Regions from separate parts of the Limosilactobacillus portuensis genome, predicted to be linked through region 2. Evidence: predicted binding sites of a transcription regulator. Region 2 holds the regulator's gene; each other region holds the start of a gene.

Region 1 (7,787 bases), 380 kb from region 2:
TTAATTTTAGTGGCAACCTGAGCAGAGAGTTCATCGTTATCACTGAAAGTGGTGTGGTGATCCAGCTCATCAACCGAAACTGGGTCGTTTTCATTGATAATTGGGACGACTGCATCACTAAGAAGAGTCTCAATTGTATTTAGAATATGCTGACGGCTAACCGGATAATCAAGAACATCGCGGGTTAATAAAATTTGGCCGACCTTAGTCTGGTAGTCCAAGAAGCGTTGGGAATAGATCCGCATTAATTCGGTTTGCCCAATTGCGGCCAAGGCCTGTTGCTGGGCAATTTCAGCTGGTCGTTTTGTTAAGCCAAGGCTAGCAAGACCAACACCAATCGCACCAGAAGAAACTAGAACCATTTCGTACCCCTGATGATTTAAAGTTGCGAGAGTATACGCAAGACGGTCAATCGTTCGTAAATTAACCTGACCATTGGGGTAGATTAAACTACTTGTCCCGACTTTAACGACAATGCGTTGATGCTGCTTTCCCATATTAACCATCCCTTCTAAACAAAAAGCATGCCTAAGTCGAGGCACCAGTTACGGCGTTACCATCCTCGTTCAAAGACATGCTTTACTCTTTTTCAAAAATATTATTTACGTGTTGGATTAGTAATGATTAGGATTCGGAATTATGCAAGTGGCTCTCAGCCGGTGACCACCATTCTCTGGAACTTCCTACTTGGATCATTTGATTGCAGTTTACTTTCTTCTTGGTGAAAAGTCAACTATTTTCTTGATCGAACTTCTCTAATTCCTCAGCTGCACTAGTCCACTCCAATTCGACTTCTTCAGACTGCTCGTTTAACTTATTTAGTTGTTTTTGAAGGTCCGTCAATTTACCAATATCCGTAGCAATTTCAGGTTGGCTCATCTGCTCTTGAAGTGCTTGTTCCTGTTCCTCAAGGGAAGCCATCTGGTTTTCTAACTTGTCAACCTGTCGCTGGAGCTTTCGCCGGGCACGCTGGGTTTCCTTACTTTGCTGGTAAGACTGTTGAGCGCTGGATTTCTTGGGCTTAGCTGTAGAGCTGTCTTGTTGTTCTTGCCCTGCGGTTGAAGCTAATTCCTTATTGACGGCTTCAAGGTAGTCATCATAGTCACCTTCATAATGCTTAATTCCGGTAGCGCTCATGTCAAGAACATCCGTAGCAACCTGGTTAATAAAGTACCGGTCGTGGGAAATAAATAGGACCGTTCCAGGAAACTCGTTAATTGCGTTCTCAAGGACTTCACGACTATCAATATCTAAGTGGTTTGTTGGTTCATCAAGAATTAAGAAGTTAATTGGTTTAAAAGAAAGTTTGGTTAATTCTAAACGAGCCTTCTCGCCACCAGAAAGATCATGGACAAGTTTATAAACATCATCACCAACGAAGAGAAAACTACCAAGGAGAGAGCGAATATCCTTTTCGGGAATGTTTGGATGATCGTCCCAAACTTCATTTAAAACTGATTTTTCGGGATGAAGTTGTTGCTGTTCCTGATCATAGTAACCGATTTGAAGGTTAGCACCTAACTTAATCGATCCGCTAATTAGCGGGATCCGATCCAAAATTGACTTTAGCAGGGTTGATTTACCAATTCCGTTGGGCCCAATAATTCCAACTCGTTGGGGCTTACGAACGGAGAAAGATAATGGCCCGGCAAGCTTCTGATCATTATAACCAACTACCGCGTGATCAACGTCAAGAACTTCATTACCGCTATCCTTATCACTGTGAAAGTGGAAGTGGATTGACCGATCGTCAGTCTCGGGACGATCCAGCCGCTCCATTTTTTCTAGTTGTTTCCGGCGCGCTTGAGCACGTTTTGTGGTTGATGCACGGACAATGTTACGGTTGACAAAGTCTTCAAGTTTCGCAATCTTCTTTTGTTGCTGTTCATAGTGCTTCCATTCAGCAGTAAGCCATTCCTGCTTGTGTTGCATAAATTGGGTGTAATTGCCGGTATAATGCCGCAATGTATGGTTATCGAGATCATAAATATCGGAAACAACTCGGTCAAGGAAGTAGCGGTCGTGAGAAACAACAAGGAGAGCGCCCTGATAGCTTTTTAAATAATCTTCTAGCCATGCAAGGACGTTCATATCTAAGTGGTTTGTTGGTTCATCCAGGATCAAAAGGTCAGGAGACTGCAAAAGAATTTTAGCAAGGGCGAGCTTCGTTTTTTGTCCGCCAGATAGGGAGTTGATCGCGGTTTGGTAGTCAGCTTCTCCAAACCCAAAGACTTTTAAGATTCCCCGCATTCGCGATTCGTACTCAAAACCGCCTCGTTTCTTGAATTCAGCTTGAAGTTGGGAATATTTCTCCGTTGTTAGTTGAAATTCTTTAGTTGCTGGATCAAGTGAAGCTAACTGATCTTCTAACTGGTGAATTTGCTTTTCCATTTTATGGAGGGGAGCAAATACTAGATCAAGTTCAGCCCAGATACTATTTTGGCTGTCTAACCCTTGATCCTGAGCCAGGTAACCGATAGTTAAATCCTTGCTCTTAGAGATTGTTCCTTCATCGGGGCTTGTGATTCCGGCAATCATTTTTAAGAGGGTCGTTTTTCCAGCACCATTGCGACCAACAAGGGCAGTTCGCCCATGTCCTTGAATTTGGAGATTGATGTCATGAAAGAGGACATCCGCGCCAAAACGACGCATTACATTATTGGCTTGCAAAAGAATCATTTTGTTTACCTCGTTCTTCAAAAGATGTACCTTTCCATTATACGCTGGTTGACCTTGATTTCACAAAAATTAACCTGTAAATTACGTTAACGATTAAGCAAATGGAAAATTTTTTGAAAATAATTTTGTTTGAGTGTTCACAATGGGAGAGTTTGTTGCTAGAATAATAAGAGAATTGGATTTCACAAACTAGCAAAATTGAGTAAAGATTTAAAGCTCACTAATGTTGAATAATATAAAAATCGTAGGAGGAATAACAAAGAATGGTTACCAAGAAAATTCCTAAGGCAACGGCCAAACGGTTACCAATTTATTACCGTTACCTTAGTGTACTATTAAGTGCAAACAAACGACGGGTTTCATCGACGGAGCTTTCAGAAGCGGTCCAGGTTGATTCCGCAACCATTCGCCGTGACTTTTCTTATTTTGGTGAATTAGGAAAGCGGGGCTATGGTTATGATGTTGAGAGCCTGCTGAACTTTTTCAAGGGGATCCTAAATCAGGATACCCTTACTAACGTGGCCCTTGTTGGTGTCGGCTCGTTAGGAAGCGCGCTCCTTAATTATAATTTCCATCAAGATACTAACTTACGGATTAGCGCAGCGTTCGATACTAAGCCGGAATTAGCAAATACCGTAAAGAGCGGGATCCCGATTTATCCAGCAAGCGAGATGCAAAAGCAAATTAAGGAACAGCAGATCGATGCCGTGATCTTAACCGTTCCAAGTTCAACTTCTCAAAAGGTTGCTGATCAATTAGTTAGCGTTGGGGTAAAGGGAATTTTGAACTTTACGCCAGTTCGTCTCTCGGTTCCCAAGAATGTTCAAGTGCAAAATATTGACTTAACTAATGAACTTCAAACGTTAATTTACTTCATCAAGAATTATGCTGAAAATAATCATGATGAGAAAACAAACTAAATTATAGAATCGTCGGTAGTTACGTTAACTGTAATTACCGGCGATTTTTTAGTTAGCATCGCTGAAGAGCATATTGGTTGCAATCAACTCTAAAAATGGTATAGTAGAAAATGTAATTAGCACTTGGTACATGAGAGTGCTAATTTGAGTATGGAATTTATCAAAATGGAGGGATTAACGTGTTAAAACCATTAGGAGATCGCGTTCTTCTTAAAGCAGAAACAGAAGAAGAAAAGACTGTTGGTGGCATTGTTCTTGCTTCTAACGTTAAGGAAAAGCCAACTACAGGAAAGGTAATTGCTGTTGGTGCTGGACGGACTTTAGATAATGGCGAAAAGTTAGCACCAGTTGTTAAGGAAGGCGATCGCGTCCTCTTTGATAAGTATGCCGGAAATGAAGTTGAATACGACGGCGAAAAGTACCTCGTTGTTCATGAAAAGGACCTTGTTGCTATTGTTGAATAAGCGATCAAGGTTTAATAAATGACAGCATTAATATTAATATGAGGTGAATTAAAAAATGGCAAAAGAAATTAAGTTTTCTGAAGATGCACGGAGCTCAATGCTTCGCGGTGTTGATAAGTTAGCTGACACAGTTAAGACCACTATGGGGCCAAAGGGACGGAACGTTGTCCTTGAACAAAGCTATGGTACACCAACCATTACTAATGATGGTGTTACAATCGCTAAGAGCATTGAATTAGAAAATCATTTTGAAAACATGGGTGCTAAGCTTGTTTCAGAAGTAGCTTCCAAGACTAACGATATTGCCGGTGACGGTACTACTACTGCTACCGTTTTGACCCAAGCAATTGTTAATGCCGGGATGAAGAACGTTACTTCTGGTGCTAACCCAGTTGGTATTCGTCGGGGAATTGACAAGGCTACTGAAGTTGCTGTTGAAGCATTGAAGAAGATGTCCCATGACGTTAAGACTAAGGACGACATTGCACAAATTGCTTCAATTTCAGCTGCTAACCCAGAAGTTGGTAAGTTGATTGCCGATGCAATGGAAAAGGTTGGTAACGATGGTGTTATCACTATTGAAGATTCTCGTGGTGTTGAAACCAGTGTTGACGTCGTTGAAGGGATGAGCTTCGATCGCGGTTACATGTCACAATACATGGTTACCGATAATGACAAGATGGAAGCCGATTTGGATAACCCATACATTTTGATTACTGACAAGAAGATTAGCAACATTCAAGACATTTTGCCACTTCTTCAATCAGTTGTTCAAGAAGGTCGTTCACTCTTAATCATTGCTGATGATATTACTGGTGAAGCATTGCCAACCCTTGTCTTGAACAAGATTCGGGGAACCTTTAACGTTGTTGCTGTTAAGGCTCCTGGATTTGGTGACCGACGGAAGGCTCAATTGCAAGATATCGCTGTCTTGACTGGTGGTACAGTTATTTCTGATGACTTAGGTATGAGTTTGAAGGATGCTACCGTTGATCAACTTGGTCAAGCTAACAAGGTAACTGTTACTAAGGACAGCACTACTATTGTTGATGGTAAGGGTTCCAAGGAAGCAATCACTGAACGGGTTGACCAAATTAAGCAAGCAATCAGTAAGTCAACTTCCGATTTTGACAAGGAAAAGCTTCAAGAACGTCTTGCAAAGCTTTCTGGTGGTGTTGCAGTTGTTAAGGTTGGTGCCGCAACTGAAACCGAATTGAAGGAAAAGAAGTACCGGATTGAAGATGCTTTGAACGCTACCCGGGCTGCCGTTCAAGAAGGTTTCGTTCCTGGTGGTGGTACTGCCTTAGTAAACGTTCTTCCAGCATTAGATGACATTAAGGCTACTGGCGATGAAGCTACTGGTGTTAACATCGTTAAGGATGCTTTGGAAGCACCGGTTCGTCAAATTGCTGAAAACGCCGGTGTTGAAGGCTCAGTAATTGTTAACCAATTAAAGAGCGAAAAGCCAGGAATTGGTTACAACGCTGCTGATGGCAAGTTTGAAGATATGGTTGAAGCCGGAATTGTTGACCCAACCAAGGTTACCCGTTCTGCACTTCAAAACGCTGCATCAGTATCCGCATTGTTGTTGACTACTGAAGCAGTTGTTGCTGACAAGCCAGAACCAAATGATAACCAAACTCCAGCTCCTCAACCAGGTGCCGGAATGGGTGGAATGATGTAATTCCGCTAATCACAAATTAAATTTAATTAATTAAAAGACTGTCGGTCCTTCGTTAAAAAGCGAGGGGCTGACAGTCTTTTTGCTTATCGTTTGATTTGTTGGAATTAGTTTTCAATAGGTTAAATTGATCGTATAATTAATTAAATCGATTGAAGTTATAGTTTTAATTATTAGATAGTTTGCTAATGGGGAGGAAATGGACATTGTCTAGTAGAAATACTCAAGAATATTTACGTAAAATGGAAAAGCAACGTCAACGTTTCGGATTAAGAAAACTTACAGTTGGCGTTGCTTCAGTTTTACTAGGAACTACTATTGTTATTGGAGGAAGTACGGTAGCCCACGCTGATAGCAATTCGCCGGTGAAGCCTGAAACGGGTTCTTCGGAAAGTGCCTCCTCTTCAGCGGTAGCTATTCAGTCTGAAAAGACGGTTAGTTTGTCAAATAAGCAAGGCGATAATGCCCAGAATTCGGAGAAATCAAAGTCAACTGCGGAAACGACAACCCTTAATTCAGACCAGACACAACAACCACTTACGCAAGATGCGGTTAAGGAACAGAAAAACCAAGACGGGGATAGACAAGTAAAACATACTGAATTTACGGCTGATAAGACTGATATTAATTCAGGTAATGACATTACCTTTAACTTCAATACCAATGAGGCTAAGGCTGGGGACATTTACAAAGTTGTCATCCCCGAAACCAGTGATGGCTTTGACGCAACCGACTCAGATGGCAATGGAATTGATACAGTTGATTTTGGTCAATTCCAAGGTGATTACGGGAACGGAAGTTTAGCTTACGATAAAGCTAATAAACAGTGGGTACTAACTGATACTTTTACTAAGGATAATGCCAATACGCAGCCAATTATTTTGTCTACAAATAGTTCTTTTGACACAAGTAAGCTTCATTCAACTGGTACATTTAAACGTAAGGCTTATTTGTATAAGAATGACCAATTACTTAAGACAGTTGAATTTAATCAAAAAATTTCTACTTATGTAAGTTTAGCTTGGAAACATAAAGACGGTGTATATTCTAGTAATGAAGCCATATATACAACTGCAGGTAAAGAAGTAACGAATAAGGCAATTCTGGCTAATACTGATTATGTTTGGAAACCGGTTATTAGTACTTTTTATCCGCAATTTAATCATGGAACAACATTGGAAATTCCGATGCCGGATCATTTTGTCTTAAATACAGCTGCTACTAATAATGCAATTGCTGACTTGAGAAAATCATATAATGCTTCTGTAACTCAGGATGGTAATGTCGTAAAGATTAATTTGCCACAATTGTCTAACGAACAGCTAAAAAATCTAAAGATTAGATATTCATCTTCTTTAAATTTTGAGATCATTGGCCAGTTTAAGATGGATGTCCCCAAGGGAGATACTCCGCTAGCAAGTAATGTTAATCCTAAAGTAACCCAAGAAACAGGAAACAATAATAGTGTAAGCGATATAGTTAACCCTGTGTCAGTAATAATTCTGGGACAAGACCATGGATTGGATAAGATTCCAGCGGGTGATATATTCTCAGGCAACATTGAACCGGATACTTATGAATATGATCAAAATGGCAATCAGGATACTAGTAAGCCTGTAACGGCAATTGAAAATAAGACTAATCATGATTTGAATAAAAACATCGATATTATCAATAGCAGTCCCTATGACTTATCCGATGTTCAGGCAACAATTGATGTTCCTGATGGAATGGATATTAGTGGCTTATCGGTGAATGATACAAGACACAGTTTCTCTTACACCTTTACTTTAGAGGATGGCAGTAAGCAGACAGGGACGTTTAATGCAGGTAGTTTATCAACATTACTTAGCACAACTGCTGGAAAGAAGATCAAAAAAGTTCAATTAGTATTTGACAAACTAATTGCCTTTGATTCAGTAAATAATTTTGGCTTAAACGGGGTTTTGGCTAAGAACTATCAAGATGGCTCTGAAGTAAAAGCAGGTAATAACTTACATACTGAACTTCATTTAACTGCCAATGGAATTGCATCACCAGATG
Region 2 (7,787 bases):
TGCCAAGTCAACATGGTAAGTAACAGATGGCGCTGTAGTGATTAAATCAAGGTTAAATTCTCGTTCAAGCCGCTCTTGAATTACATCCATGTGCAACAAGCCTAAGAAACCACAACGGAACCCAAAACCCAATGCTTGTGATGATTCAGGTTCAAAAGTCAATGCCGCATCATTCAACTGCAATTTTTCTAAGGCATCCCGTAAATCGTTAAACTTGGCATTATCGGTTGGGTATAAACCAGCATAAACCATTGGGGTCATTTGCCGATAACCTTCTAACGGTTTAGCGGTCGGATTATTAGCATCCGTAACGGTATCACCAACCCGGGTATCTTTAATATCCTTAATTGCAGCAGTAATATAACCAACATCACCGGCCATCAGGACATCTCGCGCTAATGGCTTAGGCGAGTTAATCCCGACTTCAGCAACTTCATACTCGGTACCACTATTCATTAGCCGAATCTTATCACCCTTTTTTACGGTTCCTTCAAATACCCGAACACTAAGAACTACTCCGCGGTAATCATCATATTTCGAGTCAAAAATCAACGCCTTTAATGGAGCTGTTAGATCCCCAGTTGATGCCGGAACCTTCTTCACAATTTCTTCTAGGACTTGATCAACTCCTAGCCCAGTCTTTGCACTAACGTCTAGTGCATCATCTGTATCAAGGCCGATTTCATCTTCAATTTGCTTCTTTGTTCCTTCAGGATCCGCAGATGGCAGATCAATTTTGTTAATTACCGGTAAAATTTCCAAATCATTATCCAATGCCAGGTAAACATTCGCTAAAGTTTGTGCTTCCACTCCCTGAGTAGCATCAACGACTAACACTGCTCCTTCACAGGCAGCCAATGATCGAGAAACCTCATATGAAAAGTCAACGTGACCCGGGGTATCAATCAGGTGAAAAATATAATCTTGGCCATCTTTAGCATGATAAGTTAGGGCGACTGCATTTAACTTGATGGTAATCCCCCGTTCACGCTCTAATGGCATATCATCAAGGACCTGATCCTTCATCTCCCGCTTACTAATTGAATCTGTCATTTCCAAGATACGGTCGGCAAGGGTCGATTTCCCGTGATCAATATGGGCCACAATTGAAAAGTTACGAATCCGTTTTTGCCGTTCTTTCATTTCATCAAGATTCATTGTCATGAATTAGTTCACTACTTTCTAAACTTGTAAATACTAATACTAGTATACCAAAGACTATCCACGCTTGAAAAGCTAATCAAATCAGCATTCAACAATACTAAAAGAAATAGAATAAGCCAGCAATTCCGCTTTTCATGATCGGAGATTACTAGCTTAATTTAATTCTTTACTTATCTTCAAATGCATCCCGAAGCTTGTCAAGGACGGTTTTCTTAACTCCTTTGACATCTTCACCACTAGCAGCAGCGAAAGCCATCATTGCCTCTTTTTGGCGCTTATTAAGACTCTTTGGTGTATGAACATGAACAGTAACATGTTCATCCCCGTTACCATTACCGTTCAAGTGAGGAACACCCTTGCCCCGAAGACGGAAGTTTGTCTCAGATTGAGTACCAGCAGGAATCTTAAGATTAACATCACCATGAACAGTCTTAACTTTCACTTCATCACCTAATGCGGCTTGAGCAAATGAAATGTCTTGATCAACATAAATTGTTGAACCATCACGGCGGAATTCCCGACTTGGCGTTACACGGAAAACAATGTAAAGATCCCCATAAGGACCGCCATTTTCACCAGCATCACCCTGGTGTTCTAACCGCATTTGCTGACCATCGTCGATTCCCGCAGGAACCTTAACTTCTAATTCATGTCGCTCATGAATATGCCCAGAGCCATGGCATTTAGTACACCGATCTTCCGGCTTAATAATCTTACCAGTCCCATTACATTCAGGACAGGTAGTTTGAGTTTGAATATTACCAAGGGGTGTCCGCCGTACGGTAAGAATGACTCCACTACCATGACAGCGTGAACACGTTTCGGGAGACTTTCCAGGTTTAGCGCCACTCCCTTTGCAGACGTCACATTGAGCATCCCGTTCATACTTGATTGTTGTGGTCTTGCCAAAAACAGCGTCCATAAAGTCTAATGTCATTGAATATTGCAAATCACGACCCTGGCGTGGTGCAGTCGGATCAGCTTGACGACGACCGCCACCACCAAAGAATTGACTAAAAATATCACCAAAATCGCCACCAGCAAAATCACCATAGCCTTGTTGACCGCCAAAGCCACCAAATCCTTGACCAGCTCCTGCATTTGGCCCTGCCGAACCAAACTGATCATACTGAGCACGCTTTTGTGGATCACTCAGTACTTCATGTGCTTCATTAATCTTCTTAAACTTCTCCTCAGCACCAGGTTCATGATTAATATCCGGGTGGTATTTTGCTGCAAGCTTCCGGTAAGCCCGATTAATTTCCTTTTCAGAAGCATCCTTTTTTACACCTAGGATGTCGTAGTAACTTTCTTCTGCCATACGGATCCTCCATTTATATTGCTTGTTTAGTTATACCATACATGACAAACGAAAGTAAAAGCCAAAGTCCTTTCCTCCGGCCTTTGGCTTTTAACAATTGTTTATTAACGGCTGATAGAATTACTTCTTGTCATCTGGAGTAACATCCTTAAAGTCACCATCAACGGTCTTGCCATCATCGGAACCAGAATTATTATTGTTTCCGTTAGTGCCATTGTTACCGGCATTACCAGCTTGACCGCCTTGAGCACCTTGGGCTTGTTGATAAAGCTTTACGCTAAGATCTTGGATAACCTTATTTAATGCGTCTTTCTTAGTCTTCATATCGTCTAAGTTGCCGCTTTCCTTAGCCTTCTTCAAGTCGTCACGAGCACTTTCGGCCTTCTTGATGTCTTCTTCAGGAACCTTACCCTTAACTTCCTTCAAGGTCTTATCTACTTGGAAGAGTTCTTGGTCAACTTCGTTCTTCAAGTCAACCTCTTCCTTCTTCTTCTTATCAGCTGCTGCGTGTTCTTCAGCGTCCTTCTTCATTCGCTCAATTTCCTCATCACTTAAGCCAGAGTTAGACTTAATGGTGATGTTTTGCTTCTTATGAGTTCCTTGGTCTTCAGCAGAAACGTTAACAATCCCGTTCTTGTCAATATCAAAAGTAACCTTAATTTGAGGAACACCACGAGGAGCAGCTGGAATGTCGGTAAGTTGGAAGTTCCCTAAAGTCTTGTTATCAGCTGCCATTGGCCGTTCACCTTGAAGTACGTGGATATCAACAGCAGATTGATTATCAGCAGCAGTTGAGAAGATTTGGCTCTTGGATGTTGGAATGGTGGTATTCCGGTCGATTAACTTAGTGAATACCCCACCCATGGTTTCAATCCCAAGTGAAAGTGGCGTAACATCAAGTAAAACAACATCCTTAACATCACCAGTAAGGACACCACCCTGGATAGCAGCACCAAGGGCAACCGCTTCGTCTGGGTTGATGGAGTGGTTAGGTTCCTTACCAGTTAATTCCTTAACCATTTCTTGAACAGCTGGAATACGAGTAGAACCACCATTAAGAATTACTTCATCAATATCATCAAAGCTTAAATCGGCATCCTTCAATGCATTCATAACTGGTTGCTTAGTCCGTTCAACCAAATCATTAGTTAATTGGTTGAATTGTGCCCGGCTCAATGTCTTTTCAAGGTGTAGCGGACCATTTTCACCAGCAGAAATGAATGGCAAACTGATTTGGGCTTCTTGAACACCAGATAAGTCCTTCTTAGCCTTTTCTGCAGCGTCCTTTAACCGTTGAAGCGCCATCTTATCCTTAGACAAGTCCACGTCATTTTCTTCCTTAAAGCCATCGATTAACCAATCCATGATCTTCTTATCAAAGTCATCCCCACCAAGGTGAGTATCACCATTAGTTGAAAGGACTTGGAAGACACCGTCACCTAATTCAAGAATGGAAACATCGAAAGTCCCACCACCAAGGTCATAAACAAGGATCTTTTCATCCTTGTCTTTCTTATCAAGACCATAAGCAAGTGATGAGGCAGTTGGTTCGTTAATAATCCGCTTAACATCTAATCCGGCAATCTTACCAGCATCCTTAGTAGCTTGACGTTGAGCATCATTAAAGTATGCAGGAACAGTAATAACTGCTTGGCTAACTGTATCACCAATATAATCTTCAGCGTACTTCTTCAAGTATTGAAGAATCATTGCAGAAATTTCTTGTGGGGTATACTTCTTGCCGTCAACTTCAACGGTATATCCGGCTTCACCCATATGACTCTTAATTGATGAAATAGTATTAGGGTTAGTAATTGCTTGACGCTTTGCTACTTCACCAACTTGAGTTTCACCATTCTTAAATGAAACAACAGATGGAGTTGTCCGACTCCCTTCTGGATTTGTAATAATCTTTGGCTCGTTACCTTCCATAACGGCAACGGCGGAGTTTGTAGTACCTAAATCAATACCAATAATCTTGTTACTTGCCATTGTTTATTCCCTCTCTTATTTTTATTGTGCAACTACAACCATTGCAGGACGAAGAACCCGATCCTTTAATTGATAACCAGCCTGCAGTACTTTTACCACTGTTTCGGCCTTCTGATCACCTTCCACCGGCACTGTTTGTACTGCCTGGTGAAGGGTCGGATCAAACGGCTTGCCGTCTGCATCAATCTCCGTAATTCCGTGGTCCTTTAATGCATTGATTAGGTGGTCATGAACCATTTGGATCCCCTTCTTTAACTGCTGACCATTTTCGTCGTGAACTTCAATCGTCAGTGCTCGCTTAAGGTTATCCAGAACAGGTAAAACGGACTTGGCTAAGTCTTGACCATCATACTTCAGTAATTGAGCACGCTCTTTCTTAAAGTGGGTAGTCATATTCTGTATTTCTGCTTCAGCCCGCAAATACTTATCGTCCTTATCATCTAATTGCTGTTGCAAATCTTTAACTTGACTTTCTAATTTTGTCACTTGAGTTTGTAACTTTTTAGCATCAAACTGGTCGTTCTTTTCAGAAGCAGCACCCTGACTTTGGTGCTTTGCTTCTTTACCTGTTTGCTTTGCAGCTTTGTCTTCTGCCAATCGACTCGCCTCCTATGAATCGTAGTAATGACGGTAAAAGTTTAAAAGTCGTTTTGCTAGCTCCTGACGAAATGCATTCACTAAACCAATCGTCCGTGAATAAGGCATCCTCGTTGGGCCTAGTACTGCAATAATGCCCTTACCATATTGGTCAACATCATAGGTTGCCGTGATCAAACTATAGTTATCCAAGGCCCTATCTTTTGAAATCTCAGAACCAATCTTAACGTTTACTCCATCGTCAGAAACATTTGAATCTAACAAATTCGATAACTGATCGTTATGGTCAAGCAAACTATACAGTGTCTGTAAGTCAACCGAATCATGCTTTTCTGAGAAATCTAAGAGATTTAGCCGGCCGCCAACAAAGAATTGCTCACGTGCTGCCCTTGACACGACACTATCAAAAAGATCCAAAAAGCCATCTGCACTTTGCATGTAGTGCATCACCCGAAGCGGAATATCATCATTCAGGCGCTTCATCACGTTAGCTAATGGCTGCCCCACCAGCTGGTCATTAATCATCCGAATAACCGCTTGAAGAGCATCTGTATCGTAATTTCGTGGTAACGTAAATGCCTGACTTTCGACATCACCGCTATCAGTAACTAAAATTGCGATCACCTTTCGATTACCTAACGGAACAACCCGAAATCCGCTCAACCGAACATCAGCTTGCTCAGGCTTTAGTGTAAAGGCTGTATAGGAAGTAAGATCAGATAAAATATCAGCTGAGTGCGAAATGATCTCATCAATCTTTTGAAAACTTGTTCCTAGTGAATTTTGGATTACTACTAAATCGTTGTCAGTAATAACCTCTGGATCAAGCAAATGGTCAACATAATAACGGTAACCCTTTTTAGAAGGTACCCGTCCTGAAGATGAATGCTCTTTGGTAACAAAACCAACTTCTTCAAGAACACCCATTTCATTTCGAACCGTAGCAGAACTTACCTTAAAAGGTAATTTTTCTGCCAGGTGTTTTGACCCGACAGGTTGACCTGTTGCGGTATATTGACGTACAATCGCTTGCAGGATCTTGTTTTGACGCTGTGTTAGCATTTGTATCACTTCCCCTTTTAGCACTCTATAGGGTTAAGTGCTAAACACATGTATAATATAACAATCTGAATAGTAAAAGTCAAGAAACGTCAAATAAAATCTAGGAGTTTTTCAATGAAACATAAGAAGCAACGATTTATTCAGCCAAGTGGTCCCGAAGATGCTATGCGAATTATTCAGAAGCTCTTCAATAGTTACCGCAATGCCCCACCAACAAGGGAGTTGCTTGACTATCATAATAATTTGATTAATCGATTACAAACTGACATTCATGATGCTGTAATGAAGGCCAATAACGATCGCCTTAGTAAAGAGCTTGATGAAATGATAGAGATCATGCGTCGTTGGGTTTCAATACGATTATCAAACCGTCCATTCAACGCTAAAATGCGTCACTTCAAGTTAGTCACGGACGGCGGTATGAAGTTTAAGCGACACGTTCATAAAATTAGTCAATCAGCCAATCATCAGGCAAGTCGTCATTAATAAGGTAAAAAGGCTGGAAAAACAAAATGTTTTTCCGGCCTTTTTCATAATTAGCAGTGCCTAACCTCACCAAACTCAATTGTAAAATCTAAATTAGCCACTTTATACTAGGGGCTATTTTTTGTAAATTCTGACGAGCTAATTGTTCATCCTGCTTCATCTGGTCAACAAGCTCATCAGCGCCATTAAATTTCATTTCACCACGTTGATAATAAAACCACCGAACTCTAACTTCTTCGCCGTATACCAACTGATCAAAGTCAAAAAGGTATATTTCAACAGTAAGTTTATTTTGATCACCAAAAGTAATGTTATGACCAACGCTCGCCATTCCACCATACCATTCTTGACCAATTTGCACTTGAACAGTGTATACGCCAATACCGGGAAGACGTTCACTTTCAGGAGTTTCAACGTTAATTGTTGGAAAGCCTAGTGTGCGCCCCCGTGCTAAGCCATGGACAACGATCCCCGTTGTCGTGTAATAATAACCTAGCATCTGGTTAGCCAATTCAACATTCCCTTGATCAATCGCTTTACGAATAACCCGCGAACCAATCTTGTGGTTACCATTACCGGTAAACTTTGGAACCGTGATTACGTTAAATCGGCTGTTAGCGTACTCCGGTAAACGCGCCATCGTTGCCACCGCAGCTTTACCATAAGTATGATCAAACCCCGCCACCACTGTTTTGGCGTGAAAACCAATTAAATACTGATCAACAAATTCTTGTGGCGAGAGACTCGCAAATGAAGAAGTAAAGCTAACCAAATATACCAGATCTACTCCTAATTGTTTTAAAAGATCCAGCTTTCGTGGTGTTGTTGACAGGTATTTAAAACCACCTGGATATTGTTGATAAACGATTCCGGGCGCATGATCATAAGTTAAAACTGCTAACGGGAGGTCCTCCTGTTCAGCAATCTTTTTAGCAGTATTAATCACTTGTTGGTGACCACGATGGACACCATCGAAGAAGCCCATTGCGAGTACTACCGGACCTGTAAGCACTAACTCCTTTTGCAACGGGTGGTGGATTCTTACTACTTCCACTTGTCCTTCCTCCTTTACTTTACAGAGAACATCTTTGTTGGCTTATATCCCTGAGCCGTTAAGTGGTATAGCGCCTTAGTCGAACCGTCATATTTCAGGACCACTTCATTT
Region 3 (7,787 bases), 330 kb from region 2:
ATTCCTTCTTCAAAGCATGGAAAGTTTCTGAACCCCAACGAATTGCTTCACGAACAGTTGGTGCACCAACTGGCATGATCATGAATTCTTGGAAGTCAACCTTGTTATCAGAGTGAGCACCACCGTTGATAACGTTCATCATTGGTGTTGGCAATACGTGAGCATTGAAACCACCAAGGTAGTTGTAAAGAGGAATTTGTAATTCGTCAGCAGCAGCACGAGCAGCAGCAAGTGAAACAGCTAAAATAGCGTTAGCACCTAACTTACCCTTGTTTGGAGTACCGTCTAACTTAATCATTGCCTTGTCAATTGCAATTTGGTCGGTAACTTCCATACCAACAATTTCCTTAGCAATAACGTCGTTAACATTAGCAACGGCCTTTAATACTCCCTCACCGCCAAAACGGTTCTTATCACCGTCACGTAATTCAACGGCTTCGTGTTCACCAGTTGAGGCACCTGAAGGTACGATTCCACGGCCAACACCACCAGCTTCAGTATATACTTCAGCTTCAACTGTAGGGTTACCACGTGAATCAAGAACTTCACGTGCATAAATATCTGTAATAAGTGACATTTGATGAATCTCTCCTCTGTCTTAAATTCGATAGCAATCGCGCTATTTCATTAATATTGTATTATTTTGTGCAACCAAAAACAAGCATTTAGTGGTTAACTAATTTTAAAAATGTTTCAGGATCCAAGCTCGCACCACCTACGAGGACCCCATCAATATCCTGACTTGACATTAAGTCATTGATATTACTAGTTGTTACGCTTCCTCCATAAAGGATTCGAACGTCATCAGCAACGTCATTCCCGTACATATAAGCTATCGTCTGCCGAATTAGGTAACATCCCTCTTCAGCTTCATTAGGATCCGCACTTTGACCGGTCCCAATTGCCCAACTTGGCTCATAAGCAATTGTAACGTGTCTAATCTCGTCGCTTGAAAGTCCCTTAGCATCGTAAAGAATTTGGTTTACAACCCAATGAACTTTTTTCCCTGCTGTCCGTCGTCCCATTGTGTCATCACAACAAACGATGGGGCAAAGATGATCAGCTAATGCTGCTTTAATTTTTTTATTTACGATCTCATCAGTCTCATGAAAGTACTTCCGGCGCTCGGAATGTCCAAGGATTACATGGTGAATTCCTGCTTGATAAAGGGCGTATGGACTTGTCTCGCCTGTATACGCACCTTCATTTTTATAATAGCAGTTCTCAGCAGCAATTTTCAGTGGAGAGCCTGCAGCAGCTTCTTTCATTGAAACTAACGATAACGTTGGCCCCGCTAATGCAGTTTCCAACTGTTTTGCTGGTGGCAGCTGATCCTTTACCTTTTTAACAAAATCAACTGATTCAGCCACCGTTTTATGCATTTTCCAATTGCCAGCGATAATTGGTACCCTCATCAAAATCACTCCTTTAAACCGCAAAAAAAGCAGAATAGTCCCGTTTCAACCATTCCGCTTTATTATATATTACTTTTCAGAAATTGCAGCAATTCCTGGCAAAGTCTTACCTTCAAGGTAGGTTAATGAAGCTCCACCACCAGTAGAAATGTGGGTAAGTTGATCGGCAACTCCTAATTGCTTAACAGCGGCAGTAGAGTCACCACCACCAACAATCGTAGTTGCATCGTTCAAAGTACCAAGGAACTTACCTACTTCAAGGGTTCCCTTAGCAAAGTTAGGCTTTTCAAAGACACCCATTGGTCCATTCCAAACAACTGTCTTAGCATCTTTCAAAACATTCTTGAATTCTTCAACAGACTTAGGACCAATATCAAGAGCCATCCAGCCGTCGTCAATGTCGCCTTCAACAACCTTAGTGTTAGCATCATTGTCAAACTTGTCAGCTACAACGTTGTCAATTGGAAGGACGATCTTATCGCCAGCCTTATCAAGGATCTTCTTGGCAACATCAATCTTGTCTTTTTCAACAAGTGAGTCACCGGTCTTAATACCCTTAGCAGCGTAGAATGTGTAAGCCATTCCACCACCAATGATAATCTTGTCAGCCTTGTCAAGAAGGTTATCAATAACGCCAATCTTGTCTGATACCTTAGCACCACCAAGAATAGCAACGAATGGCCGTTGTGGATTATCAACTGCGTCACCCAAGAACTTGATTTCCTTTTCCATCAAGAAGCCGGCAGCAGCCTTTCCTGGCATGTTAGTAGCAATTCCAACATTAGATGCGTGCTTCCGGTGAGCAGTACCGAATGCATCGTTAACATAAACGTCACCCAAGGAAGCCCAGTACTTACCTAATTCAGGATCATTACCAGATTCACGCTTTACGTATTCGCCATTCTTAACATCTTCATAACGAGTGTTTTGAACAAGCAATACTTCGCCATCCTTAAGTTCGTTAATAGCATCTTCTAGTTCCTTACCTTCAGTAACTGGAACAAACTTAACGGGCTTATCAAGTAATTCAGAAAGACGTTCAGCAACAGCCTTTAAAGACTTAGCAGGCTTGTCTTCTTCTTTCTTAATTCGACCAAGGTGTGAGAACAGAATAGCCTTACCACCATGTTCGATAACGTACTTAATAGTTGGTAAAGCGGCAACGATTCGGTTATCATCTTCAACCTTAGTACCGTCATCACTAATTGGAACGTTAAAGTCAACCCGCATTAAAACTTTTTTACCGTTTAATGGTAAATCTTCAACAGTTAATTTTGCCATAAATTATGTTTCCTCCTTCTTTGTTAAGAAAAAGGGTGGTTGGAGTCTCCTCCTCCCACCTTTTTTATGTCGCTAATATTTCAGCATTCCGGATTAAAGGTTTGCAAAGTGAAGCAAAGTCCGGATCATGTTGCAAGTGAAACCATTTTCGTTGTCGTACCATGCAACAGTCTTAACTAATTGAGTACCATCTTCGCCTTCCATAATTTCGGTTTGTGATGGGTCAAATACAGAACCAAAAGTAGAACCAATAATATCAGTTGAAACGATTGGGTCATCAGTGTAACCGAATGCTGGGTTATCCTTGGCAGCTTCCTTCATAGCGTTGTTAACATCATCAACAGAAACCTTCTTGTTCATGATAGTAACAAGTTCAGTTAATGAACCATCAGGAACAGCAACACGTTGTGCGTGACCTGAAAGCTTACCATTCAATTCAGGAATAACAAGACCGATAGCCTTAGCAGCACCACTTGAGTGAGGAATAGTGTTAACAGCAGCAGCACGGTTGTTACGGAACTTCTTGCCACGTGGTTGGTCAAGAACAGCTTGGCTACCAGTGTAAGCGTGAACAGTAGTCATAGTACCAACCTTGATACCGAAGTTCTTGTTCAACCAGTATGCCATTGGTGCAAGACAACTAGTTGTGCATGAACCAGCTGAAACAATCTTGTCATCAGCCTTCAAAGTATCCAAGTTAACACCAGGAACAACAGTTGGAATGTTACCAGCAGGAGCAGAAATAAGAACACGCTTTGCGCCGGCATCCAAGTGAGCTTGTGACTTTTCTGCAGAAGTGTAGAAACCAGTACATTCAAGGACAAAGTCAACACCGTCGTTCTTTACCCAAGGAATGTTACGTGCGTCACGTTCTGCGTATACAGGGTATTCCTTACCATCAACAACGATACCCTTGTCAGTTGATGAAACTTCGCCATCAAAACGACCTTGGGTTGAGTCGTACTTAAGTAAGTAAGCCAACATTTCTGGTGAAGTCAAATCGTTGATAGCAACAACTTCAATATCATCAGTGTTGAGTTCGTGAATACGACGGAATGCCAAACGACCAATACGGCCGAAACCATTAATACCAATCTTTACAGTCATACTGCAATTTCCTCCTTTAGGAAAAACATAATTAGTGTCTTTGCTAATTCAATCACATTCATACAATACTAACCACATCTAAGCAGTATTAAGCATCTACCAGATCATGACTTAGCAATTACAACCTTACGGTATTAATAATACTCATATTTCACTAACTTGTCTATCCAATTAGCCTGAAAAGTTTTATTTTTCTTGTGAAAACGTTATCATTATTAAAAATAAAAATTTATTGTTGCAATTATAGTTAAAGTAAGATAATATAATATTTGTTGACGCGCCCTTAGTGTAATGGATCGCACGTGAGATTCCGGTTCTCGAGATCCGAGTTCGACTCTCGGGGGGCGCATTTTTTATAAGGAGACTAGCAAAATTTGTTAGTCTCCTTTTTTAGTAATATTTAATATAGAGGGAAACTGGGAATTAACCCATTTAAGAGCCTGATGGGCTAACCTAGAACGACGAATGATGATAAACTCATCAGAGTCGTTCGTAGCCGAATAGGCTTGCTCCGCTGTGTTAGACTCGAAGGCTCGGGTTACGAAATGAAGTGAGCCTATTTGGATTCTCGCGATTAGACTCAGTAGTTTCGAAAATTGCTGGTAATAGTTAAGAAGCCGAGAAAAAACGTCTTGTTTTTTCTCGGCTTCTTAACTATTGTTTAATGATTTCATCAATATTTATCGTCCTATGCTAGTCAGTCTTTCCTCTAAGAAAGTTAACTTCCGGTTGATCCCTATTATTAAATAAAGTAAATAAAAAAGTTGACTAAAATAGATTCAGTCAACCATTACGATATTAAACTACTTTTCTTCAGCTGGCTTTTCCTTAGCCCACTTACGAATAGCTTCAATCTTCTTTTCCTTTAATGCTCGCTTGTACTTAGGAGCAATTGGCCGACGACCTTGAACGCCGTATGGGTGTGCTTTACGCATAGCAAATGCCTCCTTATATATTAAACGTAAATTAATTAACGTTCCAATTATACCGGGCATGGATTTAAAAAGCAACCCTTCATAAGATGCTATCTCTTGTCAGGATTATCATAGCAGCATTTGCTAAAGTAAAAAAATTTCTTCAAATTAAACTATACCAATTTAATAATATCTTTAACAAAATTAATAAGCAAAAGAACTTACAAAGTATACCAATAGGAGGTACTATATAGTCGTAAACAAAAAAGGGCCAATTAAAAGTCCCAATATATGAAAACGAGGTAATTTATTATGACTAAAGATACATTCAAAGCATTCATTAAATTTAACAACACCGACTGGACAACCCTTGATAAAGAATCAGCTGCTACTGAACTCAGTTTGATTGCTAAGGATCTTCACTAAATTAAATTAATACCAACTATGCTATACGGCTCATTATTTCCTCTCCCCCTATCATTAATGATGCTTAGCCGTATAAACACCACGAATTGACCATAATAAAATAATGAGACCGTTAAACTCCCAGTCTCATTTTATTTTTCACGACAAATCATTTGACCTTTTTTGACCAAACGAGTATAGTATTCACATAAGTTAGCAATTAATGCTAACAAGTGCTAAAAATAAGGGAGGCTAATCGACTATGAATTTAGTTCCTACTGTTATTGAGCAATCATCTCGTGGTGAACGTGCTTATGACATTTATTCACGGCTTCTAAAGGATCGGATCATCATGCTATCTGGTCCAATTGAAGACGATATGGCTAATTCAATCGTTGCGCAACTTCTTTTCCTAGATGCGCAAGATTCAACAAAAGATATTTACCTTTACATCAACTCTCCAGGTGGTGTGGTTACATCTGGAATGGCAATTTACGATACCATGAACTTCATCAAGTCTGATGTTCAAACTATTGTTATCGGAATGGCCGCTTCCATGGCTAGCGTCTTAGTATCTTCGGGTGCTAAGGGTAAGCGGTTTGGTTTACCACATTCACAAGTCTTGATTCACCAACCATCTGGTGGTGCCCAAGGCCAACAAACCGAAATTGAAATTGCTGCTACTGAAATTCTGAAGACACGAAAGATGATTAACGAAATTCTGGCCAAGAATTCAGGGCAGCCAATCGAAAAGATTAATCGTGATACCGAACGTGATCACTACTTAACTGCTCAAGAAGCTGTTGATTATGGTTTGCTTGATGGAATTATGGAAAACAATTCTAAGTTAAAGTAACTAATGATCAAAAATAAGCTGAAGGAAAATTTCCTTCAGCTTATTTTCGTTTAAACTTTCTTATTTAGTCAATGCTCTGGTTCGCAGCTCATCCGCATACGCGTTTAGCTTTCGCAAGCGATGATTGACACCAGACTTCGAAATTGGACCACCAGGAACTAATTCTCCTAATTCTTTTAAACTGACTTCCTGGTGAGCAAGCCGCGTTTCAGCAATCTCGCGTAACTTATCTGGCAAGCTTTCTAAGCCGACACTTGCTTCAATGAGCTTAATATTTTCGATCTGTTTAGTTGAGGCATTAGCGATCTTATTCATATTTGCATTCTCACAGTTAACGAGACGATTAACCGAATTACGCATATCGCGAACAATTCGAATGTTTTCAAATTGCAGCATCGAATTAGTTGCGCCAATTAGCGACATAAAGTTAGCAATTTTCTCAGCTTCTTTAAGATAAACAATGTACCCGCTTCGTCGAGCAGTTGTTTGCGCATTTAAGCCAAACTTATTCATCATTCGAGCAATCATCTCATTATGTTCTTCATAGAGAGAATAAATTTCTAAATGATATCGAGAAGTTTCGGGATTATTTACAGAACCACCAGCTAAAAATGCACCACGTAAATATGAACGAACCATCCATTCATCCTTTAACAGCTCAACAGGAACCTGTTCCTTGATTTGCATCCCTTGTAAGATTTGTAAATCATCCAAAACACGTTCTGCAGAATAACGCAAACGAACAATATACTGATTATTTTTCTTTAGTTTCATCTTCCGCCGAACAACAATTTCACTTTCAACGTGATAGAAGTCTTTTAGCAATGAATAAATTCGTCGAGCAATGGCAGGATTTTCAGTTTGAATATTCAATACTAGGTGATGATTACTAATTCCGATTGAGCCATTCATCCTGATTAAAGCCATTAGTTCCGCTTTAGCATTATCACGATGAACCTTAATTGCCGTTAACTCTTTTTTTACTTCGCTAGCATAGGACAATGCTAGTCACCCCCTAATCATGAACTTCATGGAGGCGATTCATTAACTCATTAACAACCTTATCACGGTCATGAAATGCTCCATTATCCTTTAGCTGTAAGAAGTTGGAACTAATAACTCGGCATCCCTGCTTCCGGAGCCCCTGAAAATCATGTCCCACAGGCTGGGAAATTTCGTTCCATTCCTTAAAGTCAATATAATTATCGGGAACTGGCTGAATATTAACCAATACGGTATCAATAAAGTCTTTCCCAAGGTGACGGTTAAGTACCCGAACATGATCGGCATCAGTAAAGTGATCGGTTTCTCCCTTTTGCGTCATAATATTACAAATATAGACTACTTCTGCCCTACTTCTGCATACAGCCTGGGCAACATTGCGAATCATCAAATTTGGCAGAATACTTGTAAACAGACTACCCGGTCCCAAAACAATTTGATCTGCATTTTCAATTGCCTTAATAACCTCAGGAACCGCTTTTGCTTTATGACCGTCATCATCATTTGATGGCGTTACCCAGACACGTTTAATCTGCTTATGGGCCTTAGTAATTTCTGACTCACCACTAATTGTCGAGCCATCCATAAATTCAGCATTCAATGTTAATGGTTCATCAGAAACAGGGAAAACGTGTCCCCGAATCTCCATCATCTCTGAAAGTTCCTGAACTGCATCAAAAATGTCACCCTGCATTTCTGAAAGTGCGGAAATAATAAGGTTGCCAATGGCATGGCCTGCTAAAAATTGGTCAGTCGTTTTGAAACGGTACTGGAAGATTTCTTTCTGTAATTTTGGTAATTCAGAGA
Region 4 (7,787 bases), 530 kb from region 2:
TTCAGCTCGATAACAGTAAGTGGGATCAGATCCCACATAAGTTTGAAGCGGGTACGCCTAATATTGTGGGAGCAGTCGGATTAGCAACGGCAATCAAGTATTTAGAACATGTCGGGATGACGCAAATACGGACACGGGATACGGAATTGATGGCTTATTTAGTACCTAAATTAATGGCGATTCCTGGAGTGAAAGTTTACGGTTCACAGAATCCTCAGCAGCACGTTGGGGTTGTTTCGTTCAACATCGGTACTCTTCACCCCCATGACGTCGCAACGGCATTAGACATGGAAGGAGTAGCCGTTCGAGCGGGCCACCATTGTGCTGAACCACTCGTTCATTCATTAGGGACCAATTCGACTGTTCGCGCTAGTTTGGCATTTTATAATAATCAAGCTGACTGTGACCAGTTAATTAATGCAATCAAAGAAACAAAGGAGTTCTTTAAGGGTGAGCTTAGATAAATTAAATCAATTATACCGGGCAGTAATTTTAGAACATGCAGCTAACCCCCATCACCACTATGCTGTGGATAACGCTACTAATGAAAAGACGCTCCATAATACAACTTGTGGCGACACAATTAACATTAGTCTTCACCTGGGAGCAGATAACAGAATAACTGATATTGGGTTTACCGGTCAGGGGTGCACGATTAGTCAGGCTTCAGCCAGTATGCTTACCGATGTGATGATGGGGAAAACAACGGAAGAGGCATTAGCAATCGCTAAAATTTTTTCCGATGAAGCAATTGGAGAAAAGCACTCTAGAGATGAATTGAAAAAATTAGGGGATGCCCAGGTGCTAACCCAAATCATGGAGTTTCCTGCCCGGATCAAGTGTGCAACTTTAGCCTGGTGGGCTCTACAAGAAGCCTTGCTCAAGAATGCAAAAGGAGACAAGTGATCGTGACAGATGTAAATAATGTCCTCGGTAATCAAGATTATCAATATGGCTTTCATGATGACGTGAAGCCACTTTATTCAACGGGACGCGGATTGACTGAAGCAACAGTCCGGAAAATTTCGGCAGAAAAGCAAGAGCCGCAGTGGATGCTGGATTATCGCTTAGAATCATTTCATACTTATCAAAAAATGGCGATGCCTAAATTTGGTCCAGATCTATCTGGCTTAGACTTGGAGAATATGTTGTATTATCAGAAAATGACCGCTAAGAAGTACCGGGATTGGAAGGACGTTCCTGAAGAACTAAAACGAACTTTTGATCGTCTTGGGGTGCCAGAAGCAGAACGAAAATATTTAGCTGGTTCAGCTGCCCAGTACGAGTCAGAGGTTGTTTACCATAACATGAAGCAACAGTTTGCCAAACAAGGGATCATTTTCACGGATACTGACACTGCCTTACAAAAGTACCCAGACCTATTCAAAAAGTGGTTTGGAAAGTTAGTCAAACCAGCTGATAATAAATTTGCTGCGTTGAACGGTGCCGTTTGGTCTGGAGGGTCCTTTATTTATGTTCCTAAGGGCGTTAAGGTCAAGACGCCAATCCAGGCTTATTTCAGGTTGAATGCGGAGAATACGGGGCAGTTTGAGCGGACGCTGATTATTGTTGATGAGGGCGCTAGTGTTGATTACGTCGAGGGCTGTACTGCGCCAAACTATTCGTCTGATAGTCTGCATGCCGCAGTAGTTGAAGTGAATGTTCTAAAAGACGCTTATTGCCGTTATACGACGATTCAAAACTGGTCAAAGAATGTTTATAGCTTGGAGACGAAGCGGGCAGCTGCAGCCGAGAACGCTACAATGGAATGGGTTGATGGAAACCTTGGCTCCAAAGTTACCATGAAGTACCCGAGTGTCTACCTTAACGGCAAGGGGGCCCGGGGGACAATGCTCTCGATTGCAGTGGCTAGTGATCACATTCATCAAGACTCAGGAGCGCGGATGATCCATAATGCTCCGAACACCTCTAGTTCAATCGTTTCCAAGTCGATTGCCCGGACGGGTGGCTCAACGGATTATCGGGGCAATATCCGCTTTACCGAAAAAGCTAACGGTTCAAAGGCCCATGTTGAATGTGACACAATTATCATGGATGACCAGTCATCTTCCGATACGATTCCAATCAATGAAATTAATAATTCGGATGTCACAATGGAACATGAGGCTAAGGTCTCGAAAATCTCCGAAGAGAAACTTTACTACTTGATGAGTCGGGGAATTAGCGAACGAAAAGCGACGGAAATGATTATCATGGGCTTTGTAGAACCCTTTACGAAGAAACTGCCAATGGAATATGCAGTTGAGCTAAATCGACTGATTAGTTTTGAAATGGAAGGTTCGATTGGCTAAGGGGGATTATCATGTTAGATAAAGAGAAATTAAGTCCTATTGAACAAGAGGTCCTTGAAAAATTACAAACCGTGATTGATCCAGAGTTGGGGATTGATCTAGTCAATCTGGGCCTTATTTACGACATTGAGGTTAATGATCAACAATGTAAAATTACGATGACCTTAACAACGATGGGCTGTCCGATCAGTGATTTGCTTTATAAAATGATTAAGGAGGCCGTTCTCCAAGTAGCGGAGATTACGAAATGTGAGATTAACCTCGTTTGGGAGCCAGCTTGGGGACCAGATAAAATGAGTCGCTTTGCCCGGATGGCACTGGGAGTTCATTTTTAAGCGAAAAGAATAAATACAGAAAGGCTTTAGAAGACCAAAATCGTGGACTTCTAAAGCCTTTTTTAGTGAAATTATTTTAAATCACGCTTAATGGTTCTTTGTGGGTTGGCTTAGGAAAAGCTTTTGTTAAGGCAGCTAACTCATCATGACTAAATGTGATGTTTAATGCTTCAACATTTTCTCTTGCATGGACGGGACTAGCAGCCTTGGGAATTGCTAAGGTATGCTGATCACGGATTACCCAGGCTAACATTATCTGGTAGACCGTTGCTTGGTGATTAGCAGCTAATTCTTTTAGGAGGGGATTGACTGCTAAATTACCACTTAATCGATCTCCTTGAGAAAGCGGTGAATAAGCAATTAATGGTAAGTCATTATCCCGCATCAGAGGGAGAAGGTCATATTCAATTCCCCGGCGATCAAGGTTATACAGATCTTCGTTAGCAACGCATTCTCGACCGTGAGGAAGTGCCCATAATTCTTCCAAATCAGCAACATCAAAATTAGAGACGCCCCAGTGACGAATCTTTCCCTTAGTTTGCATCTTAACTAGTTCATCTACCGTTTCTGCAAGGGGGATTCCGCCTCGCCAGTGGAGTAGGTAAAGATCGAAATAATCAGTTTGCATTAGCTTAAGACTCCGATCAAGACTTTTTTCCAATCGTTGATGACTGGCATTTTGGGGTAGTACCTTGTCGATGAGATAAAGCTTTGACCGGTCAAACGGCTTAATTGCTTCACTGGTAAGTTTTTCTGAACGTCCCTGACCATACATTTCGGCAGTATCAATGACGGTTGCTCCTGCATCAATTGCTGTTTGAATTGCTTTTACCTCTTCGCCGTGTTTTGCTGGTTCCTCACCAATATTCCACGTACCAACGCCAATTGCTGGTACAGTTGTTTGACCTAATTGTACTGTGATCATCAAATCCCTCCTTAATTTAATTACGATTTGATCCTACCATTCTTTTTCCATAAATACATCTGAATAACATATGATTATTATTTCATATGTTTAAATTAAAATTTATATTTTTGTGGGGAAGTAGTAATTCCTTAAAGCTTGTCATATAGGAATTGGTCAATAAAGGTAAAACTATTTTTAGCACTCTTTTACTTAAAGTGCTAAAAATAGTTGCGCTTTCTCTTCTAGTGATTAAGATAGGTAATGTAATCAAGATCAAGTTAACGGAAAGGAAGCTTTATTATGGCTAACGATTTAACACGTCGGAATAACTTTTTGGATAACATGATGAACATGCAGAACTTAATGAATGATGATTTCTTCTCTGACTTTACGCCAGTTGAAGATCACATGAAGACTGACATTGAAGAAAATGATAAGCAGTATCAAGTAAAAATTGATATGCCAGGCTTTGACAAGAAAGACATTCATATTAGTTACACAAATAATATTTTAACCATTACTGGTCACCGTGACACTATTGATGATGAGTCAGATAAGAATGGTCACATTCTTCACAGTGAACGGCGTTATGGTCAAATGAGTCGGCAATACCGTTTGCCAGATGTTGAACGGAAGAACATTACTGCTCATTATGAAAACGGTGTTCTTTCACTTGTTTTACCAAAGAAGCAGGCTGAAAGTGATGACGATACGCGGATTGAAATTGATTAATTGATGACTAACGAAAAGGGTCCTAGCGTTCAAAAGCTGAATGCTAGGACCTCTTTTGTTTAATTAAAAGCTTGAACAATCTTTAGAACACCGAAGATAATTAGGAAAACAGAAATAATCCAAACAACTGTTAAAGCGGAAACAACAGGACTAAAGAGGAGGATTGCTCCTAGAATAACCCCGAGAATACTAAAGATAATGGTTAACCAGTAGTAACCACCACTGACACCCTTGAAAAGACGGCCAACGGAAAATTCCATAATGGAATCCAAAATAAACCAGATAGCAAAAATAATTGCAATGTATAATGTGCCGAAGCCGGGATGGAAGACAAAGATGATTCCTAAGACGATGTTCAATATGCCAAGAACTACAATCCAGCCAGTGCCCTCACCGAGTGAACGAAGAAAGCGGCGCCGAATTGTTAGTTCGAAGATCCCATCAAAAAGGAAGACAACTCCAATAATAACAGACAATAAATGTAAGGTTTTATCTGGTCGTGAAAACGAGAGAAATCCTCCAAGAATAAAAAGAATTCCAATAAGTAAACTAAACCAGTCGAACCGCCGATGCGAAACATTATTCATAGCGCATAGCTCCTTTCTCTGATAAGTTAATCATACCGCAAAAAAAGAAATAATGGTTGTACTATATGTTACCTCCAGAATGTTTGTAAGCAGAAAGAAAACCGATGAAAGATATAGGTGCTTCATCGGTCTCTAGTTTTTAAATATGTTCCTTGATACCGTTCTTAAAATCCTTGTCGATCTCTTTAAGAATTGGTAGAAGGTAGTTGATATATTCATGATATGCTTCGATTGGCTTCATGTCCTTGCCATTAGCTTGAACTAAAGCAATAGCAATATCGTGAGCCCTTTGTTCGTTTGAAATCATTATAATCACCTCATCAGTAATAGTTTACCAAACTTTTCTATGATAGGAAAAAAGGATGGATTATTTTATCAATAAATCCTCGATCAAGTAATTTTAGTCCATAAAAGCCAACTATTCCACCAATGGTATTGGTAATAATATCATCAATATCCGCTACTCGACCAATGTGGAAAAGAAAGTCACAGACAAATTGATTTCCCTCAATAAAGAAACTAAACAAAAAGCTGAGAATAAGAATAGTAACAAAAGAATTTTTTCGGTTGACCAGATATAATAAAATACCTAGTGGGATCGTCATGATGATATTTAATAACCATTCTAAATCTAACTGTTGAAAGGGAAGAAGGTTGTATGGTACTCCGTGAAAATAGCGTAAATTACGGTTAGCAGTAATAAAACTAAAGGTAACTGGAGTTAGGCAGAGACGAAGGATGATAACAAAATAACATAGAAAAGCAAAAATTGTTAATCGCTTACTAAATTGCTGATAACGCGAAGAAAAATTAATTGCTAAAACAAGTGCGATAACAAAATAACCACAAAATGGAAACCAGTGTAACAAATTCATTCCCTCCTTTCATGAAAAAAGGTATATAATAAAAATTCGGATAAACTATTTACCATTATCAAATAAAATAATCTAAAAAGCGATAGGTTATTAATGGTTTTTTACGAGAAATTAAATTTAAGGAGAATTGAACCATATTGGCACAAAATAAAATGAAGCGTAGCCTAAAAAGTCGCCATATTCAACTAATGGCACTTGGTGGCACCATCGGAACTGGACTATTTTTAGGATCAGGTCAAGCAATTCACTCTGCAGGTCCTGCAATATTACTAGCTTATATCATTACCGGAATTATCTGCTTTTGGATTATGCGAGCACTTGGTGAGCTCTTGATGTCAGATCTTAATTACCGCTCATTTGTTGATGCAATTCGTGTTTACCTTGGTCCACGAGTAAGCTTCATTACGGGATGGGCATATTGGGCTTGCTGGATCGCATTAGCCATGGCAGAAATCACTGCAATTGGGATGTATTTTCAGCTATGGCTTCCTCGCGTTCCTCAATGGATACCGGGGTTGCTAACATTAATTGTCCTTTTATGCATTAATTTAATTACTGTTAGTGCGTTTGGTGAATTACAATTCTGGTTTGCATTAATTAAAATTTTGGCAATTGCATTGCTAGTTCTTGTTGGGATTGGTATGATGCTGGTTAGTTTTAAGAGTACTAGTGGTTATGTTGCTTCACCGGAGAATTTATTCAATAATGGCGGTTTCTTTGCTGCTGGCGCAAAGGGGTTCATCCTTTCGTTTCAAATGGTAGTATTCGCTTTTGTTGGAATTGAGATGGTTGGGATGACGGCAGCTGAAGCGGAGAATCCACGTCACGTTATTCCCCGGGCAATAAACGCAATTCCTTTTCAAATCTTGCTATTTTATGTTGCCGCATTGGCGGTAATTATGTGTATCTATCCCTGGGACCGCTTAGCACCATCAAAGAGTCCTTTCGTAATGGTTTTTAATGATATTGGCTTACGTGGAGCAGCCAGTTTAATTAACTTTGTCGTTGTTACGGCTGCAGCATCCGCATGCAATAGTTCACTCTATACGACGGGGCGGATGCTTGCGGAACTAACATCAACATCGCACCGGCCAGGAATTAGGTTAGTTAGCAAATTATCGCGAAATTCTGTCCCAGCACTAGCGGTTATTATTTCTGCTGGCGTAATTGCTATTGCCGCGATCTTAAACTTGATAATGCCTGGCGGAGTTTTTACGGTTATCTCGAGTATTGCCACGACGAGTTTTCTCTTTATCTGGGCAACAATAATTGTGACTCATTTAAGGTACCTTCAATCTAATCCCCAAGAACGGTCTTTTAAGGTTCCGGGAGCACCGTATACTGATTACCTAGTACTAACCTTTTTAGCGTTTGTTTTAGTCGTTTTGTGTCTTGATAAACAAACGCTAGGAGCATTGATTTTTACTTTAATCTGGTTTGCAATTTTAGCAGTTGCCTCACTATCTCAGCCACGAAAACAAAAATAGAGTGTAGTTCAACAAAAAAACTTATAAAAAAACTTATTTTGATAAGTTCTTTGCTGAACTACACTCTTTTCTTTTGGTAATAACTATTCTTTATCTATTCAAATGTAATTTTCTTTGGCAGTTAGGACAAATGCCGTGAACTTCAATATTATTGCCAGTGACGAGATAACCGGTTTTTTCTCTGGTCATGGCAGCTAGATCCTTACTGATTTCTGTAAAATGGGGATCAAACACGTCAGTAATTTGACCACAATTATCACAAATAACGTGGTAGTGAGGATGACCAAAGTAGTCATAATGAGTACTGCCGTCACCATTCTTTAATTCGATGACGAGGTTATAATCGACAAAAAGCTTTAACGTATTATAAACCGTTGCCATGCTAATGTTATCAACACTATCCTTCAAATCTTCATAGATCATTTCCACGCTAGGATGGGTATGATGCGAAATCAAGTAGTTTAGAATCGTTTTTCGTTGGGGAGTAACCCTAACGTGATTTTCTCTAAGTTGTTCAATTGCTCGATCAAATTCTGCTTCAGCCAATTTACT

What was found. Region 2 encodes HrcA, which represses chaperone genes, less so after heat shock. Its sites were predicted from a motif close to TTAGCACTCNNNNNNNNNGAGTGCTAA; they were not measured.
Region 1: a site for HrcA is predicted at 3,716-3,742, ahead of groES (co-chaperone GroES). Genes of this name have one in related genera too.
Region 3: a site for HrcA is predicted at 5,336-5,362, ahead of clpP (ATP-dependent Clp endopeptidase proteolytic subunit ClpP). Genes of this name have one in related genera too.
Region 4: a site for HrcA is predicted at 3,750-3,776, ahead of PRK60_RS02405 (Hsp20/alpha crystallin family protein). Genes of this name have one in related genera too.

What each region holds. Positions count from the first base shown of each region.
Region 1 is NZ_CP117296.1:1,406,665-1,414,451, reverse strand. Features, by position in the region: gene proB (glutamate 5-kinase) at 1-506, opposite strand, end outside; gene PRK60_RS07205 (ABC-F family ATP-binding cassette domain-containing protein) at 730-2,679, opposite strand; gene PRK60_RS07200 (redox-sensing transcriptional repressor Rex) at 2,943-3,599, shown strand; gene groES (co-chaperone GroES) at 3,779-4,063, shown strand; gene groL (chaperonin GroEL) at 4,119-5,747, shown strand; gene PRK60_RS07185 (YSIRK-type signal peptide-containing protein) at 5,951-7,787, shown strand, end outside.
Region 2 is NZ_CP117296.1:1,022,934-1,030,720, forward strand. Features, by position in the region: gene lepA (translation elongation factor 4) at 1-1,158, opposite strand, end outside; gene dnaJ (molecular chaperone DnaJ) at 1,331-2,485, opposite strand; gene dnaK (molecular chaperone DnaK) at 2,606-4,477, opposite strand; gene grpE (nucleotide exchange factor GrpE) at 4,499-5,074, opposite strand; gene hrcA (heat-inducible transcriptional repressor HrcA) at 5,087-6,136, opposite strand; gene PRK60_RS05175 (hypothetical protein) at 6,251-6,622, shown strand; gene ribF (riboflavin biosynthesis protein RibF) at 6,711-7,676, opposite strand; gene truB (tRNA pseudouridine(55) synthase TruB) at 7,691-7,787, opposite strand, start outside.
Region 3 is NZ_CP117296.1:1,355,877-1,363,663, forward strand. Features, by position in the region: gene eno (phosphopyruvate hydratase) at 1-577, opposite strand, end outside; gene tpiA (triose-phosphate isomerase) at 666-1,415, opposite strand; gene PRK60_RS07005 (phosphoglycerate kinase) at 1,485-2,696, opposite strand; gene gap (type I glyceraldehyde-3-phosphate dehydrogenase) at 2,790-3,803, opposite strand; gene PRK60_RS07015 (hypothetical protein) at 4,607-4,738, opposite strand; gene clpP (ATP-dependent Clp endopeptidase proteolytic subunit ClpP) at 5,385-5,978, shown strand; gene whiA (DNA-binding protein WhiA) at 6,039-6,980, opposite strand; gene PRK60_RS07030 (gluconeogenesis factor YvcK family protein) at 6,994-7,787, opposite strand, start outside.
Region 4 is NZ_CP117296.1:497,563-505,349, forward strand. Features, by position in the region: gene PRK60_RS02380 (aminotransferase class V-fold PLP-dependent enzyme) at 1-464, shown strand, start outside; gene sufU (Fe-S cluster assembly sulfur transfer protein SufU) at 451-906, shown strand; gene sufB (Fe-S cluster assembly protein SufB) at 909-2,312, shown strand; gene PRK60_RS02395 (metal-sulfur cluster assembly factor) at 2,324-2,647, shown strand; gene PRK60_RS02400 (aldo/keto reductase) at 2,724-3,572, opposite strand; gene PRK60_RS02405 (Hsp20/alpha crystallin family protein) at 3,855-4,286, shown strand; gene PRK60_RS02410 (HdeD family acid-resistance protein) at 4,346-4,873, opposite strand; gene PRK60_RS02415 (hypothetical protein) at 5,013-5,180, opposite strand; gene PRK60_RS02420 (VanZ family protein) at 5,218-5,742, opposite strand; gene PRK60_RS02425 (amino acid permease) at 5,901-7,235, shown strand; gene PRK60_RS02430 (Fur family transcriptional regulator) at 7,326-7,781, opposite strand.